DNA from 3 places in the Streptomyces sp. ME02-8801-2C genome. Region 3 is predicted to be linked to each of the others. Evidence: riboswitches for the same ligand, from Rfam matches in the RefSeq annotation. Region 3 holds a riboswitch; each other region holds the start of a gene.
What was found. A riboswitch is a leader RNA that binds a small molecule or an ion and turns the genes downstream of it on or off. The one in region 3 is predicted to bind cyclic di-AMP.
Positions count from the first base shown of each region.

Region 1: it holds a riboswitch for cyclic di-AMP, as region 3 does, so the genes downstream of both, PV396_RS20375 (transglycosylase SLT domain-containing protein) here and PV396_RS38800 (NlpC/P60 family protein) in region 3, are expected to answer to the same signal.
Region 2: it holds a riboswitch for cyclic di-AMP, as region 3 does, so the genes downstream of both, PV396_RS39515 (M23 family metallopeptidase) here and PV396_RS38800 (NlpC/P60 family protein) in region 3, are expected to answer to the same signal.

Region 1 covers NZ_JARAXP010000006.1:61,336-66,226, reverse strand. The annotation lists gene PV396_RS20385 (DUF2092 domain-containing protein) at 1-854, opposite strand, end outside; gene PV396_RS20380 (polyprenyl synthetase family protein) at 1,176-2,186, opposite strand; cyclic di-AMP (ydaO/yuaA leader) riboswitch at 2,762-2,927, shown strand; gene PV396_RS20375 (transglycosylase SLT domain-containing protein) at 2,931-3,467, shown strand; gene PV396_RS20370 (HAD family hydrolase) at 3,558-4,463, opposite strand; partial or broken gene PV396_RS20365 (hypothetical protein) at 4,593-4,891, opposite strand, start outside.
Region 2 covers NZ_JARAXP010000022.1:17,689-22,579, forward strand. The annotation lists gene PV396_RS39505 (PrsW family intramembrane metalloprotease) at 1-419, shown strand, start outside; gene PV396_RS39510 (aldo/keto reductase) at 449-1,393, opposite strand; gene PV396_RS39515 (M23 family metallopeptidase) at 1,543-2,604, opposite strand; cyclic di-AMP (ydaO/yuaA leader) riboswitch at 2,616-2,773, opposite strand; tRNA gene PV396_RS39520 (tRNA-Met) at 3,059-3,132, opposite strand; gene PV396_RS39525 (dihydrofolate reductase family protein) at 3,186-4,325, opposite strand; gene PV396_RS39530 (MarR family winged helix-turn-helix transcriptional regulator) at 4,449-4,891, shown strand, end outside.
Region 3 covers NZ_JARAXP010000020.1:56,220-61,110, reverse strand. The annotation lists gene PV396_RS38810 (NlpC/P60 family protein) at 1-746, opposite strand, end outside; gene PV396_RS38805 (hypothetical protein) at 1,197-1,550, shown strand; gene PV396_RS38800 (NlpC/P60 family protein) at 1,579-2,784, opposite strand; cyclic di-AMP (ydaO/yuaA leader) riboswitch at 2,792-2,966, opposite strand; gene pcrA (DNA helicase PcrA) at 3,260-4,891, shown strand, end outside.

The sequences.
Region 1 (4,891 bases), on a different contig from region 3:
AAGACGGCGGCCCCGCCGCTCGCCGGGGTGAGCGTGAACTTCAGCGGCGTCCCGGTCTTCGAGTCGACGGCGACACTGATCGCCCCGACCGTGGAGCCGGACTCCTTCGGCTTGATGACCAGCTTGTACGCGTCCCGGCCGGCGACGTGGGCCGTCCCGTCGACGGTCACTGAGGTCGTGTCGTCGACCGCCTTCAGGGCCTCCTCGGCGAGCCGACCGGGCGTGGCGGGCACGTCGTCGCCGGGCAGAACCCGGTCCTTGCCCTCGCCCTCACCCTTCTCGTGCTTGCCCGCGGATTCGGGGGCCGTCGCGTGGAACGCCTCGTTCGACGCGCTGTCGTACGCCCACACCTCGTCACCGTTGTGGATCACGCTGTACTCGGCGGCCTTCTCCAGCAGAGAGATCTTCTGCTTGTCGGGTCCGTCCAGGGCGACGCGTACGGTGTGCGTGCCGGAGGCCAGTTCGAGAAGCTTGGCGCTCGGATCGGCGGCCGAACCCGAGCCGTCGGAATCCCCGCCGAGACCACCGCCCGACAGCAGCCCGCTCTCCAGACCGCCGAGGTCGGGCAGCCCCAGATCCGTACTGATCTTCACCGTGCCGGACAGCTGCTGTACGTCCGAGGCGGCGATCTTCTCGATGAGTTCCTGCGCGCTGATCTTCGGCAGATCGGGGTCACCGGAGCCGGCGAACGCCGGTACCAGCCCGATCGTCGCGACCGTCAGACCGATCACCACGGCCGGGGCGGCGTAACGCGCGGCCTTGCGGCGCCGGGACGGCACGTCCTCGGCCTCGATCCCGGCCACGGTGTCGGCCTCGATCCGGTTCCCCGCCTTGGCCTCTTCGTACGGTGCCATGTGTGCCTTACCTCCGTCGTCGGCGGCGGCTGTCCGTCCCACACTCTGTCCACCCTGAGCCGCCATTCTCACCCGAACCGGTGAGGAGTGGTGGTTTCCATCTCACCAAATCGGAGGTGGGGAATCGTCAGACCTTGGGCTCAACTCCACGTACTGCCACGGGATGACATGGGGGCACCTCGCGTCCCCTGACCCGTAGGGGACACCCGCATTTCCAGCCCGTCCGGCGCTTGAGGACGAGCGCGTTCAGCGCGGAGAGGGGTCTGGGGGCGCAGCCCCCAGGGACAGGATGGGACGGGTAAGGGCGGCGGGGGCGAACCCTCACCCGGCCCGATGCACCACCGCGTCGCACATCTCCAGCAGCGCGGCCTTCGCATCGCACTCCACCAACGGCGCCAACGCCGCCCGCGCGTCCTCCGCATACCGCACCGTGTCCCGCCGAGCCTGCTCCAGCGCCGGATGCACCCGCAGCCGGGCCAGGGCCTCCGCGTGCCGCGCGTCGTCACTCAGGTCGGAGTCCAGCAGCTCACACAGCGCGATGTCCTCGGCCAGCCCCAGTCGAGCCACCCGCTCCCGCAATCGCAGCACAGGCATCGTGGGAATGCCCTCGCGCAGATCCGTCCCGGGCGTCTTCCCCGACTCGTGGGAGTCGGACGCGATGTCCAGCACGTCGTCCGCGAGCTGGAAGGCGACCCCGAGCCGCTCCCCGTACTGGGTGAGCACATCCACGACACTGTCGTCGGCACCGGACATCATCGCCCCGAACCGGCAGGCCACCGCCACCAGCGATCCGGTCTTGCCGCCGAGCACGTCCAGATAGTGCTCGACGGGGTCCCGCCCGTCCGACGGCCCCGCGGTCTCCAGGATCTGCCCGGTCACCAGCCGCTCGAACGCCTCCGCCTGCACCCGGACCGCCTCGGGCCCGAGGTCGGCGAGGATGTGCGAGGCGCGCGCGAACAGGAAGTCCCCGGTGAGGACCGCGACGGAGTTCCCCCAGCGCGTGTTGGCGCTGGGCACCCCGCGCCGCACCTCGGCCTCGTCCATGACGTCGTCGTGATACAGCGTCGCGAGGTGGGTCAGCTCCACCACCACCGCGGACGGCACGATCCCCGGCGCGTGCCGGTCCCCGAACTGCGCCGCGAGCATCACGAGCAGCGGCCTGAACCGCTTACCGCCCGCCCGTACGAGATGCTGCGCGGCCTCCGTGATGAAGGGGACCTCGCTCTTGGTGGCTTCGAGCAAACCTTCCTCGACAGCCGCCAATCCGGCCTGGACATCGGCTTCGAGAGCCTGGTCCCGCACGCTCAGCCCGAACGGCCCGACGACGGTCACGAGGGATCTCCTGTCTGCTGTGTCTACTGGCGGTCACACGGTGTGTCGATAGGTCGCTGCCCTCACTCGAGTCAGCGTATCCGGTCACGTTTCGATCACCGCGAGCGCCCGCCCGTCCAGGCCGGGCGGTATCGGATCACGACCGGAATGTTTTTGATCAGTCCAAAGCATGGACATTTATAAGCACACCGCGCCCCACACTCCACACCTCGCTGCCGCGATCCTCACCGGAACAACGCACGACCCCTTCCGGCGACCGACACATACCCCAAAACCCTCGAAACACCCCAAACCCACCACTCGCCCCATCATCACCACATCTACCCCCCACCCGTGATTCGAGTCACGTCGCCAATCAGCCCACACCCCCTCCTCCCCGCAAACTTCCCGTTCACAAAGGCAAGTTACTCCCTCACTCGCCCTTTACTATTTGCCCGTTTTATCCCCAACGGGCGGACGATATGAGTAAGTCCTGCATTTCCGCCCCTTGTTCCACCCGTGTGCTCTCGCATACGTTTCGCGCCACACCGGGCGGATCGCCGAATCCTGCCGCCGCCCGTAGAGCAGCAACCACCCACCCACATGTGACTCACGCAGGCAGGAGCGGGGGACCCAGGTAAGCCGCCGGTCCGGACATCGACACCGGAGCGGCTAGGGGTGAAGCCGCGCGCCGCAACGCGCCCGGCCGGGCATCTCCCGCCCGAACCCGACAGCTCACCTCGTAGGCGCCGGAGAGGACTCACCATGCCCGCACGAGGTCAGCACAACCGCGCGAGAACCCTTCGCCGCCCGCTCGCACTCACGCGCACACTCGCCATCACCGCGACGGCCGCCGCAGCCCTGGCCATCCCCTTCCTGACCGCGACGACGGCCTCGGCCGCCCCGTCGGCCGCGTCGTCGGCCGCGTCGTCGGCCGCGTCGTCGGCCGCGTCGTCGGCCGCGTCGTCGACGACGTACTACGCGAACAACCTGGACGGCTGGATCCGCGAATCGCTCGACATCATGGCGCAGAAGGGAATCCCCGGGACGTACGACGGCCTCTACCGCAACATCATGCGCGAGTCGTCGGGCAACCCCTACGCCATCAACAACTGGGACTCGAACGCGGCAGCCGGCACCCCCTCCAAGGGGCTCCTCCAGGTCATCGACCCGACCTTCGCCGCGTACCACGTCGCCGGAACCTCGTTCGACCCCTACGACCCGATCGCCAACATCACCGCCGCCTGCAACTACGCGGCCGCGCGATACGGATCGATAGACAACGTGTACGGGGCCTACTAGGCCGACCGTCCCTGCCCGGGTGGGGCGGGCGTCCCCTGGGCCAGACCCACGACGCCCGCCCCACCCGGGCCCATTGCCGCCTACCCGGGCCTACTGCCGGCCGACCCGTGTCGCTGCCGAGGCCGATGCTGGTGCCACTGCAGGTGCCGACCCTGGTACCGGCGCCTCCCAGTCCCCCCAGCCCTTCCCCCGCCCGAACAACCGCTCCAGCACCACCGCGATCCCGTCGTCCTCGTTCGAGAGGGTGACCTCGTCCGCAACCGCCTTGAGCTCGGGATGGGCGTTGGCCATGGCGACACCGTGGGCCGCCCAGTCGAACATCGGGATGTCATTGGGCATGTCGCCGAAGGCGATGGTGGCGGACGAGGACAGCCCGAGATACTCGGCGGCCAACGCGAGCCCCGTCGCCTTGGTGATGCCGCATGGCTGGAGTTCGACGGTGCCGGGCCCCGACATGGTGACGGTCGCGAGCGAACCCACCGCTCCACGCGCCGCCGACGCCAACTCGTCGTCGGACAGCGACGGGTGGCGAAGCAGCACCTTGCTGATGGGCGCGGCCCACAGATCGTCCCGGCACGGCACCTGTACGGCGGGCAGCGTCGGGTGCGGCATCAGGTACCCGGGTTCGATCAGCGTGAGCCCGTCGACCCCGTCCTGATCGACGGCGGCGTACAACTGCCCGACCTCGGCCTCGATCTTGCCGAGCGCGGTCTCCGCCAGCTCCCGGTCCAGGGTCACCGACCACAGCAGCCGGTCCGCGCCGGCGTCGTACAACTGCGCTCCCTGCCCACACACCGCGAGCCCCCCGGCACCGAGGTCGTCGAGCAGCGGCCGGACTCTCGGCGCGGGGCGACCCGTCACGACCAGATGACGGGCACCGGCGGCCGTGGCGCGCGCCAGGGCGGTCCGTGACCGGTCGGAGAGCGTGTCGTCGGCGCGCAGGAGCGTTCCGTCAAGATCCGTGGCGATAAGTGCGTATGAGGTGGGAGCGGGCATGATCCAGAGAATACGGATCGTTCGACCCCTCGGCCGCCGCCCGAACCGGACGAGGTTCGCCGTCCCGGCAGCAACAGCCCCGGCGCGTGGGCCAGTTCCTGCCGCGGACACCGCCCCGGGAGGCCACGATCAGCACGACAACTCGATGCGGTGAACCCCTGGTTCACAAGATCGAGCGAGGGCCCAGCCCCCACACACATATCCGGCACCGACCCTCGGCGTTGCCCGGCTCACCGCCAGCTCCGTGCGCAGCTCGTGCCCGAGGAAGTCCATCGCGGCGCTGTCGACGCGCTAGCCGGTCGCGGCTATGACATGGTCGGCCGACAACTCCCGCGTACGACCGCCGAGTTCGCGTACGGTCAACACCGGCCGGCCCCCGACGAAGCTCACTCCGCTGCCCGAACGGCCCACCTCCAGCGCTCCCTTGG
Region 2 (4,891 bases), on a different contig from region 3:
CCCCGGGCGAGCCGTACGCCCTCGGCTCGATGCGCGCCCGCCGCCTGGCCCGCGAGTACGCCCGCCATCACCTGGGCAGACCGGCGGGGCGCGCGGTGGCGCAGTACGAGGCGTACGCCACCTCGCTCGCGTTCCTGCGTCACCGGGGGCGCCTCGGCCGCGCGGGCGCCGACTTCGTCGTACGGGAGCAGGAGCTGCTGGGCGAGCTGTGGCAGCGCAGGGCGGTGGCCCGCCCGGCCCTGGACCACGCGGCGCGCGCCATCGCACCGGCGCCGGTGCACGTACCGCCGCAGGCCGCCTGGCCGGCGTACGGCCAACAACCGTACGCACAGCAGCAGCCGTACGGGCCCCAGGGGTACGGGCAGCAGCCGTACGGGCCGGCGAGTCCGTACCCGGCCTACAACCCGTACCGCTCCTAGCCCGTCACAGCGTCAGGCACAGGCCCTGGCTACGCCGAAGCCGCCGTCAGGGTCGCGAGTTCCGCCTCCGTCAGTTCCAGTTCCGCGACCGCGAGCAGCGGCGGGAGCTGGTCGGCCGTGCGGGCGGACGCGATCGGGGCCGCCACCGTGGGCTGGGCGGCGAGCCAGGCCAGGGCGACCGTGGCGACCTCCGCGCCGTGTGCCTCGGCGACGGAGTCCAGCGCGGCCAGGACCTTCCTGCCGCGCTCCGACTCCAGGTGCTGGGCGGCGCCCTGGGCGCGCCGGCTGTCGACCGTCGTACCGGCGCGGTACTTGCCCGTGAGGAAGCCGGAGGCCAGCGCGTAGTAGGGGACGGCGGCGAGGCCCGTACGGGAGGCGATGTCGAGTCGCGGGCCCTCGTAGGTGTCGCGCGAGACCAGGTTGTAGTGGGGCTGGATGGCCACGTACTTGGCCAGGCCCTCACGGTCGGAGAAGTCGAGGGAGGCCTGGAGCCGCTCGGGCGAGATGTTGGAGACGGCGATGTGCCGCACCTTGCCCGCGGTCACCAGTTCGTCGAGGGCGCCGATGATCTCCTCGACGGGCACCTCGGGTTGGTCGAAGTGCGTGAAGTACAGGTCGATGTGGTCGGTGTCGAGGCGGCGCAGGGAGGCGTCGGCGGCGGCCTTGATGTTGGTGCCCGAGAGACCGGGGAAGTCGGGGTGCTGGCTGACCTTCGTGGCGACCACGATGTCCTCGCGGTTGCCGCGCTTATTCAGCCACTTGCCGATGAGGGTCTCGGACTCGCCGCCCTTGTTGCCGTCGGCCCACGCCGAGTAGACGTCGGCGGTGTCCAGGAAGTTGCCGCCGGCCGCCGCGTAGGCGTCGAGCACCTCGAAGGAGCCCGCCTCGTCGGCGGTCCAGCCGAAGACGTTGCCGCCGAGGGCGAGCGGGAAGACCTCTAGGTCCGATGATCCGAGCTTGCGAAGAACAGTCATGCTCATCGTCAACGCCCGCGGCGGAGACCGTGATTCCGATCCGTTCACGAAGGTCGTGTGAACAGTCGTGTGAACAACGGAACGCCGGTAGTCCTGACGTCGGGTGGCGAACGTCAGGACTACCGGCGGAAAACCGGGGAACGCGTCCCTTACGGGTTGAGGCCCATGCTGCGCAGCCAGGCCATCGGGTCGATGCCCGCGCTGTCCGTGCTGCTGGTGTGCACCTCCAGGTGGAGGTGGGCCCCGGTGACGTTGCCGGTGGCACCGACGCGGCCGATGACGTCACCCGTGGCGACCTTCTGGCCGACGGTGACGTTGATCGAGGACTGGTGGGCGTACCACAGCTCGGTGCCGTCATCGAGGGTGAGGATGGTGCGGTAGCCGTACGAGCCGCTCCAGCCCGCCTCGGTGATCGTGCCGCTGTGGATGGCCTTGAGCGGCGTGCCGGTGGGCGCGGCGAAGTCGAGGCCGGTGTGGTAGCCGGAGGACCACAGCGCGCCGGCCTGGCCGAACGTCGAGGTGATCGTGTACGAGGAGGTCGGCAGCGTGTACTGCTTGGCGAGCTCGGCGAGGCGCGCGGCCTCCCGCTTCGCCTCGGCGGCTTCCGCGGCCGCCTTCTTCGCGGCGGCGGCCTTCTCGGCGGCCTCGCGCTTCACCTTGGCCGCCTCGGCGGCGGCCTTCTTCGCGGCGGCGTCCTCGGCTGCCTGCTGGACCTTGGCCTCGGCCTGGTCCTTCTGCTGCTCGGCCTGGAGGATGATGCGGGCCCGCAGGGCCTCGCCGGCGTCGCTGGTGCCCTGCTCGGTCTCCTCGGTGGTCACGCCGACGCTGCTGAGCGCGGTGGCGGAGCCCTGGGGCTCGTCGTCCGAGTCGTCGTTCGTGAAGGGCGAGCCGACGGAGGGCAGGTCGGGGATCGAGATGGAGACCGGCGGCTTGCCGGTCTGCGCGGTGGCCATGCCGGCCCCGCCGACAGCGGCTATGACGCCGACGCCGAGAACGGTGGAGCTGCGGGCGAGCCCTCCGCGCTGCTTGCCGACGCGGTGCCGGCCGCGAACAGGTCGGGTGGAGTCCGCGGTGGGATTCCACTCCTCCCAGGGGCCCTCGTCGATACGGCGACCGCCGAAGCCGAAGGTCGGGATCTTGCCGTCCTCGGTCTCGGTGCTGCGCTGGCTCGGCATGAACGGGGCCTCTGGGGCAGCCGGGTTTGACGCCACGTGGGCGTGCTCCTTTCCTTCCTTCTCGCCTACCGGGTTAGCTGACGGGTTCGGAGCAGGAAGGTCTCCTACGCGCGTATACCTGCCGTGTTGCCACGGAGGCGGACGAGCGATTCACCCCAAGTTGGTGGTTCCCCGGTTCCCTTGCGGGATTCGGCGCGTGCGCACGGAGCCGTCTCTTGTGACGGCTGGGACAACCGCGCTGCGTTATCGAACGTTAATAGACCCGGACGTCTGATTCCAAGCTGTTCCGGTTGATCGTTAACCCTTTTCTCGAGGACTTTCCGGGTCACCACCGGTGAAAATCGGGCGAGTTGACCCGGCCGATGTGACCAGTCAGTAGGCCGTCGCCCGCGCGCGGGGTGACCTGCCGGGACGAGCCGGGAGCGGTCGGGCCGGAAAACGACTCAGGGCCGGAAACCAGAAGAACTGGTTTCCGGCCCTGGGCCTTCAGTAGCGGGGACAGGATTTGAACCTGCGACCTCTGGGTTATGAGCCCAGCGAGCTACCGAGCTGCTCCACCCCGCGTCGGTGAACACAACTATACGCCATCCGCGGGACGCCGATCACCACGTTTGTCGTCAGCCCGGCAGATGGGCGTTGGGAGCCTTGGCCCGCTCCTCGTACTCGGGCAGTACGACGACGTCGACGCCCTTCCCCGTGAGCAGCCCGGTCCCGTCCGCCGCGACCACGAAGGTGTCCGGTTCACGCCAGGCGGTCACCACCCGGCGTACGCCCGCCTCGAGGATCAGCCGGGCGCAGGGCGCGGGCCGGGAGGCCCTGCGCGCGCAGGGTTCGAGGCTGCTGTAGACGGTGGCCGTCCGAAGGCGGGCGTCGGCCGGGTCGAGCTTCGCGAGGGCCGCCTCCTCCGCGTGCACGACCGGGTCGCCGCCCTCGCGGGAGTGGCCGCGCGCCAGTTCCGTACCGTCGGCGGCGACCACGACCGCCCCCACGCTGAACGCCGTGTCCGACGGCGGACACCGCTCCGCCAGTTCGCACGCCAGTGCCAGCCAGTGCCGGTCGGCGGCGGAGGCGACCGGGCCGGCGCCGGGAGCGGTGGGCTCGTACCGCATGAGGACGACGTCCTCGATCCGGCGCGTCTCGGTCAGCCGGAGTCGGCCGCCCTGGTAGGCGCCAGGGCCGAAGAGGCGGGGGGCGTCGGGGTCGCCGACGAAGAGGGGCGCGAGGACGAGCTGGAGTTCATCGGCGAGGCCCTGCTGGAGGAGCTGGGTGTGGATGGTGCCGCCACCCTCGACCATCAGGCGCCGCACACCTCGTACGTCGTGCAGGTGTTCGAGCAAGGCCCGCCAGTCGAGCGGGCCGGGGCCCAGGGCGACGATGTCGACGTCGGCACCGAGGTTCGCGCGCCGGGCCTGTTCGGTGCCCTTGTCCGTCGTGTAGACGACTTTCTCGCCGCCCGTGTGCCAGAAGTTGGCGGCCGGGTCCAGTTCGCCCGATCCGCTCACCGTCACCTTGAGCGGGTACGCGGGCTTTCCGGCCGCCAGCCGCGCGGCCCGCCGCTCGGGCGAGTTGACCAGGAGGCGCGGGTTGTCGGCGCGGATGGTGCCGGCGCCGATGAGGATCGCGTCGCTGGACGCCCGTACCTCGTCGACCCGGTCGAAGTCGGCGGGGCTGGAGAGCAGCAGCCGTTCGGGGCCGGTGTCGTCCAGGTGGCCGTCGAGGGAGACGGCGGCGGACAACAGGACGTGGGGGAAGGGCATGGGGGCACTCTCTTCCGGTTTTTCCGGCTCTTCCGACTCTCGTGGCCGGCTCTCGCGGCGGCCCTTCCGGCGCTTGCAGGACCGCAGCTTGGTTCAAGTTTTAAACAAACCTACACTGGTCGCATGACGACCCGCTGGCTCACCCCCGAGGAGCAGCGCGCGTGGCGCGCGTACATCTCGGCCTCCCTGCTCCTGGAGGACGTGCTCGACCGGCAGCTTCAGCAGGACGCCGGGATGCCGCACCTCTACTACTCGATCCTGGCCTACCTCTCCGAGACGCCCGAGCGGCGGCTGCGGATGACCGATCTCGCCGCGCAGCTGAAGATCACGCGCAGTCGTCTGACGTACGCGGTGGCACGGCTGGAGAAGGACGGGCACGTACGCCGCGAGGCCTGCAAGTGGGACAAGCGGGGTACCGTCGCCGTCCTGACCGACGAGGGGATGGCGGTGCTGGAGCGAACGGCTCCGGGGCATGTCGCCACGGTCCGCGCGGCCCTGTTCGACCATCTGACGCCGGAGCAGGTGGGCCAGCTGGAGGAGATCGGCACGCGGATCGGTCAGGCGCT
Region 3 (4,891 bases):
GCCCCGGGCGTGCCGGGGGTGGAGGCGGTGCCGGCCGCCGCCAGCCCCTGTCGCGCACTCCCCGAGGACCGCGACGCGTGTGCCCCGCCCCAGCCCGCGCCACCGCTTCCGCCGTCCGCCGTGAGCCGGGTGCGGTCCTCGGTGGTGAGCCGGGACAGCAGTTGCCGGGCCTCGCCCAGCTTTCCGGTGACGGTCTTCTTGTGGTGGTTCAGTTCGGCCTGGCGGGACTTAAGGGTGGTCAGTTCGACGTGGGCCGCCCCGCGCAGCTGCTCGATCTCCCGCAGCTGGTTGCGTACACGGGCCACGTCCGACGCCTGTCTGCTGCCCGCCCGTTCGGCGAAGGCGGCGCCGTCCAGATAGCCGTCGGGGTCGTCGGAGAGGGCGAGTTGCAGCGCGGGGTCGAGTCCGCCGGCGCGGTACTGCGCTGCGGCCATCGAACCCAGTGCCTCCCGGGCCGAGTTGAGACGCTCCTCCTTGCGCGCCGCCTCGTCCCGCAGGTTCTCCAGTCGCCGCTCCGCTCGCTCCGCCTTCTCCTTCGAGCCGTTGTACTTCTCGGTGGCGACCTCCGCCTCCTCGTACAGCTTGTTCACCTTGGCCTGGACCTGCGCCGATGTCAGTTGTGGTTCGGCGTAGCCGATGCCGTCGAAGCCGGTCGCCGTCGCCGCGCCCGCGAGGGCGATCGTCGCAGCGGTGCGGGCCGTATTGCCGTTGAGCGAGCGCTGTCGGGGCTTGCGGTGCGCTGCCACGGGGGGTCACGTCCTTTCGTACGACCGCCACTACGACGACCGCCGGACGGCTGCCTGGGAAGCGGACCCAGGAGGGCGGTTGCGCGTCCGGCGACGGTCCGCACAGGGGAAGCGGTCCGCCGCCGGACTTTCTCGGCGGTGGTGTCCGACTGCCGCCCCTGGCCCGGGCGGCGGTGGGGAGCCGGTCACCTGGAGGAGGACGCTAAACCTGAGAGTGTCGTGGGGGTAACGCCATGTACGGAACTGGCGTGAGCCGACCGCCGGGTGACCGCATGCGACCGTGATCCGGTTCCGGCGCCGCCGCCTTCGCGCTGAGGGCTGATCGATGCGGAGGTTCACGGGACGCGTGGGGGTGACAGGGTGCTATGGGGTGCATATATGCGAGGTCTTGCCGCGCACTCCCGGCCCGGTGTCATGGGGCACGGGTGCCTCTGACTAGGCTCCGGCCTCATGGACGTACTCATCCATCTCGTCGTCGGCCTGCACATCATCGGCATCGCGTCGCTCCTGGGCGGGTTTCTCACCCAGATGAAGGCGATGGGGCAGGGCACGGCTCGCTTCGTGCCGGCGATGCTGCACGGCGCGTTCACCATGCTGGTCACCGGCGTCGCCCTGGTGGGCCTCAACCAGGCCGACGACCAGACGGTCAACAACGTCAAGATCGGCGTCAAGCTGGCCCTGCTGATCGTGATCCTCGGCCTCGTCTATGTGAAGCGGGACGACGAGACCGTGGACAAACGCCTGTTCGGCCTGGTCGGCCTGTTCACCACGGCGAACATCTTCATCGCCGTGCTCTGGACCTGACCCGGCCGAACCTTCCCTCCGCTGTGCGTCAGGCGGGGCGCACCACGCTGTGGATCGTCGACTCGCCGTCGTAGAAGATCGATTCCTCCCGGACGTACGCACCCGGCTTCGGGGCGTGGATCATCATGCCGTTGCCGATGTAGAGGCCGACGTGGCTGATGTCGTCGTAGAAGAAGACCAGGTCACCGGGCTGGATGTCGGAGAGGGAGACCGTCGTGCCCGCGTTCACCTGGTCGTAGGTGGTGCGCGGGAGGGTGACGCCGGCGGCCCGCCAGGCGGCCTGGGTGAGACTCGAACAGTCGTACGAATCCGGGCCGGTCGCTCCCCAGACGTACGGCTTGCCGATCTGTGCGCGTGCGAAGGTCAAAGCCTTCTCGGCCTTGGTGGCATACGAGGCGTCGGGAGCCGCCGGTGCCGGAGTGTCCGAGGCGCTGCTGCCCGCCGCGGGCTGTGCCGCGGCCGCTGCGGCTGCCGCTTCCTGCCGGCGCTGCTCGGCCTCCTGCTGCTGCCGGGCGAGTTCCTGCGCCCGGCGGAGAGCCACCGCCTGCTTCTCCCGTTCGATCGCCGCGAGGCGCAGCTTCTCCTCGGCGGTGAGGCGGGAGAGCAGCCGACGGGCCTCCACGAGCTTCGTCTGGACGGCGGTCTTGGTGATCTGCAGTTCGTCCTGGGACTCGGTGAGCGACTCGAGGGTCACCGAGGCCTCCTGGCGCTTCTGCGTCGTCTCGGCCTGCTCGGTGATGTAGTCGTCGACCGCGTCCTTCTGGCGGGCGGTCAGACGGTCCATCAGCTGGTTCTGGTCGAAGTAGTCCTGGGGGTCGTCCGCGAGCAGGAACGTCGCCGTGTCCGGAGCGGCGGACCCGGTGCGGTACTGGGCCGCGGCGAAGGAACCCAGCTCCTCGCGCGCGTCGTTGAGTTTCTGGGTGCGCCGGGCCACGTCGTCCATCAGGGCGTCGACACGTCCCCGCTGCTTGGAGGCCTTCTCCTTGGCGGCGTTGTACTTGTCGGTGGCGGACTCGGCCTGGCGGTACAGGTCGCCGACCTTCGCCTCGACCTCCTCCATGCTCGGCTTGTCGTCGGACGCGGGAGCCGGAGGTGTGGAGGGCGCCGTGGGCGCGGCGTTGGCGGTCTGGGACAGCAGGGCGACGGAGGTCAGGGCCGCCGTGGCGAAGGCGGGGGTCCGTATGCCTGCTACGCGCGTTCCCGTAGGGCGCGACTTGCGGTGCGACGACGCCAAGGGAGGCGACTCCTTCCACGTTCCGCCTACCGGGTTAGCTGTCGGGTTCGGGCGGGTGGTTCGGAAGGGTTGCCCTACGGTCCTTGCCTGGACGGCGGTTGGACCGATTCACCCCAGGATTTCGGTGGGTCCCCGGCTCCTGCCGCACAGGGCGGCACGATCGGACTCGGCGGAGGCCGCACGGCCCGGCGAGGTTCGCCGGTGGAGATCGAGCGGCCTTACGAAACGCTAACCAACAGGTGTGCCTCCTGTGAAGGTTGATGACCGCTATGCCCGGTACGTTTTTGTGACCTTGCCCCTAAACATGGCTCTGTGTGGTCGATCGGAAGTTGTTTGTGAAGATTCTTGAGGAATGTTGATGTATGGCCTCTTTCGGGCCTGCTGTCCGGACGGCCTGGTCGGCCGGTGCCGATACCAGGGGATGTTTTCGGGGTGGGGGCGGGCTGTCAGTGGGGAGGCCTAGACTCGGAGAGCGATGAGCAGCCTCTTTGACGACAGCTTCCTGGCGGACCTCCAGGGCCCTCGGGCCCACGCGGAGGAACCCCCGCCACCGCCCGAGGACGAGCACGCGCCGGAGCCCGTTCCGGACGACCTGTTCGGCGGGAAGTTCGACGCGCCGCCGGACCGGGACGCGTACTACCGCGACGGCGCACCCCGTCCGGTGGTGGACTCCGCTGCGCTCCTGGAGGGGCTGAACGAGAACCAGCGCGCGGCTGTCGTGCACGCCGACACCCCCCTGCTCATCGTGGCGGGCGCCGGCTCCGGCAAGACGCGCGTACTCACGCACCGGATCGCGTATCTGCTGGGCGAGCGTGGCGTCCACCCCGGCCAGATCCTCGCGATCACCTTCACCAACAAGGCCGCCGGTGAGATGAAGGAGCGCGTCGAGCAGCTCGTCGGCCCGCGCGCGAACGCGATGTGGGTGATGACCTTCCACAGTGCGTGCGTGCGGATCCTGCGGCGGGAGAGCAAGAGGCTGGGCTTCACCTCCTCCTTCTCCATCTACGACGCCGCCGACAGCAAGCGGCTGATGGCGCTCGTCTGCCGCGATCTGGACCTGGACCCCAAGCGTTTCCCGCCCAAGTCCTTCAGTGCGAAGATCTCCAACCTGAAGAACGAGCTGATCGACGAGGAGGACTTCGCCGCCCAGGCGAGCGACGGTTTCGAGAAGACCCTCGCCCAGGCGTACGCGATGTACCAGTCGCGGCTGCGTGAGGCCAACGCGCTCGACTTCGACGACCTGATCATGACGACGGTCAATCTGCTGCGCGCCTTCCCGGACGTCGCCGAGCACTACCGCCGCCGCTTCCGGCACGTCCTGGTCGACGAGTACCAGGACACCAACCACGCCCAGTACGCGCTCGTACGGGAACTCGTCGGCACCGCCGAGCACACCGGCGACGACATCGACGTACCGCCGAGCGAGTACGACCTGCGCCCCGCCGAACTGTGCGTCGTGGGCGACGCCGACCAGTCGATCTACGCCTTCCGAGGGGCGACGATCCGCAACATCCTCCAGTTCGAGGAGGACTACGCGGACGCGACGACGATCCTGCTCGAACAGAACTACCGCTCCACTCAGACGATCCTGAGCGCCGCCAACGCGGTCATCGAGCGCAACGAGTCCCGCCGCCCCAAGAACCTGTGGACCAACGCGGGCGCGGGCGCGCGCATCACCGGCTACGTCGCCGACACGGAGCACGACGAGGCGCAGTTCGTCGCCGAGGAGATAGACCGGCTGACGGACGCGGGCGACGCGAAGGCGGGCGATGTCGCCGTCTTCTACCGGACGAACGCCCAGTCCCGAGTCTTCGAGGAGATTTTCATCCGGGTCGGCCTGCCCTACAAGGTCGTCGGCGGTGTCCGCTTCTACGAGCGCAAGGAGGTCCGGGACGTCCTGGCCTATCTGCGTGTCCTCGCCAACCCGGAGGACTCGGTGCCGCTGCGCCGCATCCTCAACGTCCCCAAGCGCGGCATCGGCGACCGCGCGGAGGCGATGATCGACGCGTTGTCCCAGCGCGAGAAGATCAGCTTCCCGCAGGCGCTGAAGCGCGTCGACGAGGCGTACGGGATGGCTTCGCGGTCGACCAACGCCGTCAAGCGGTTC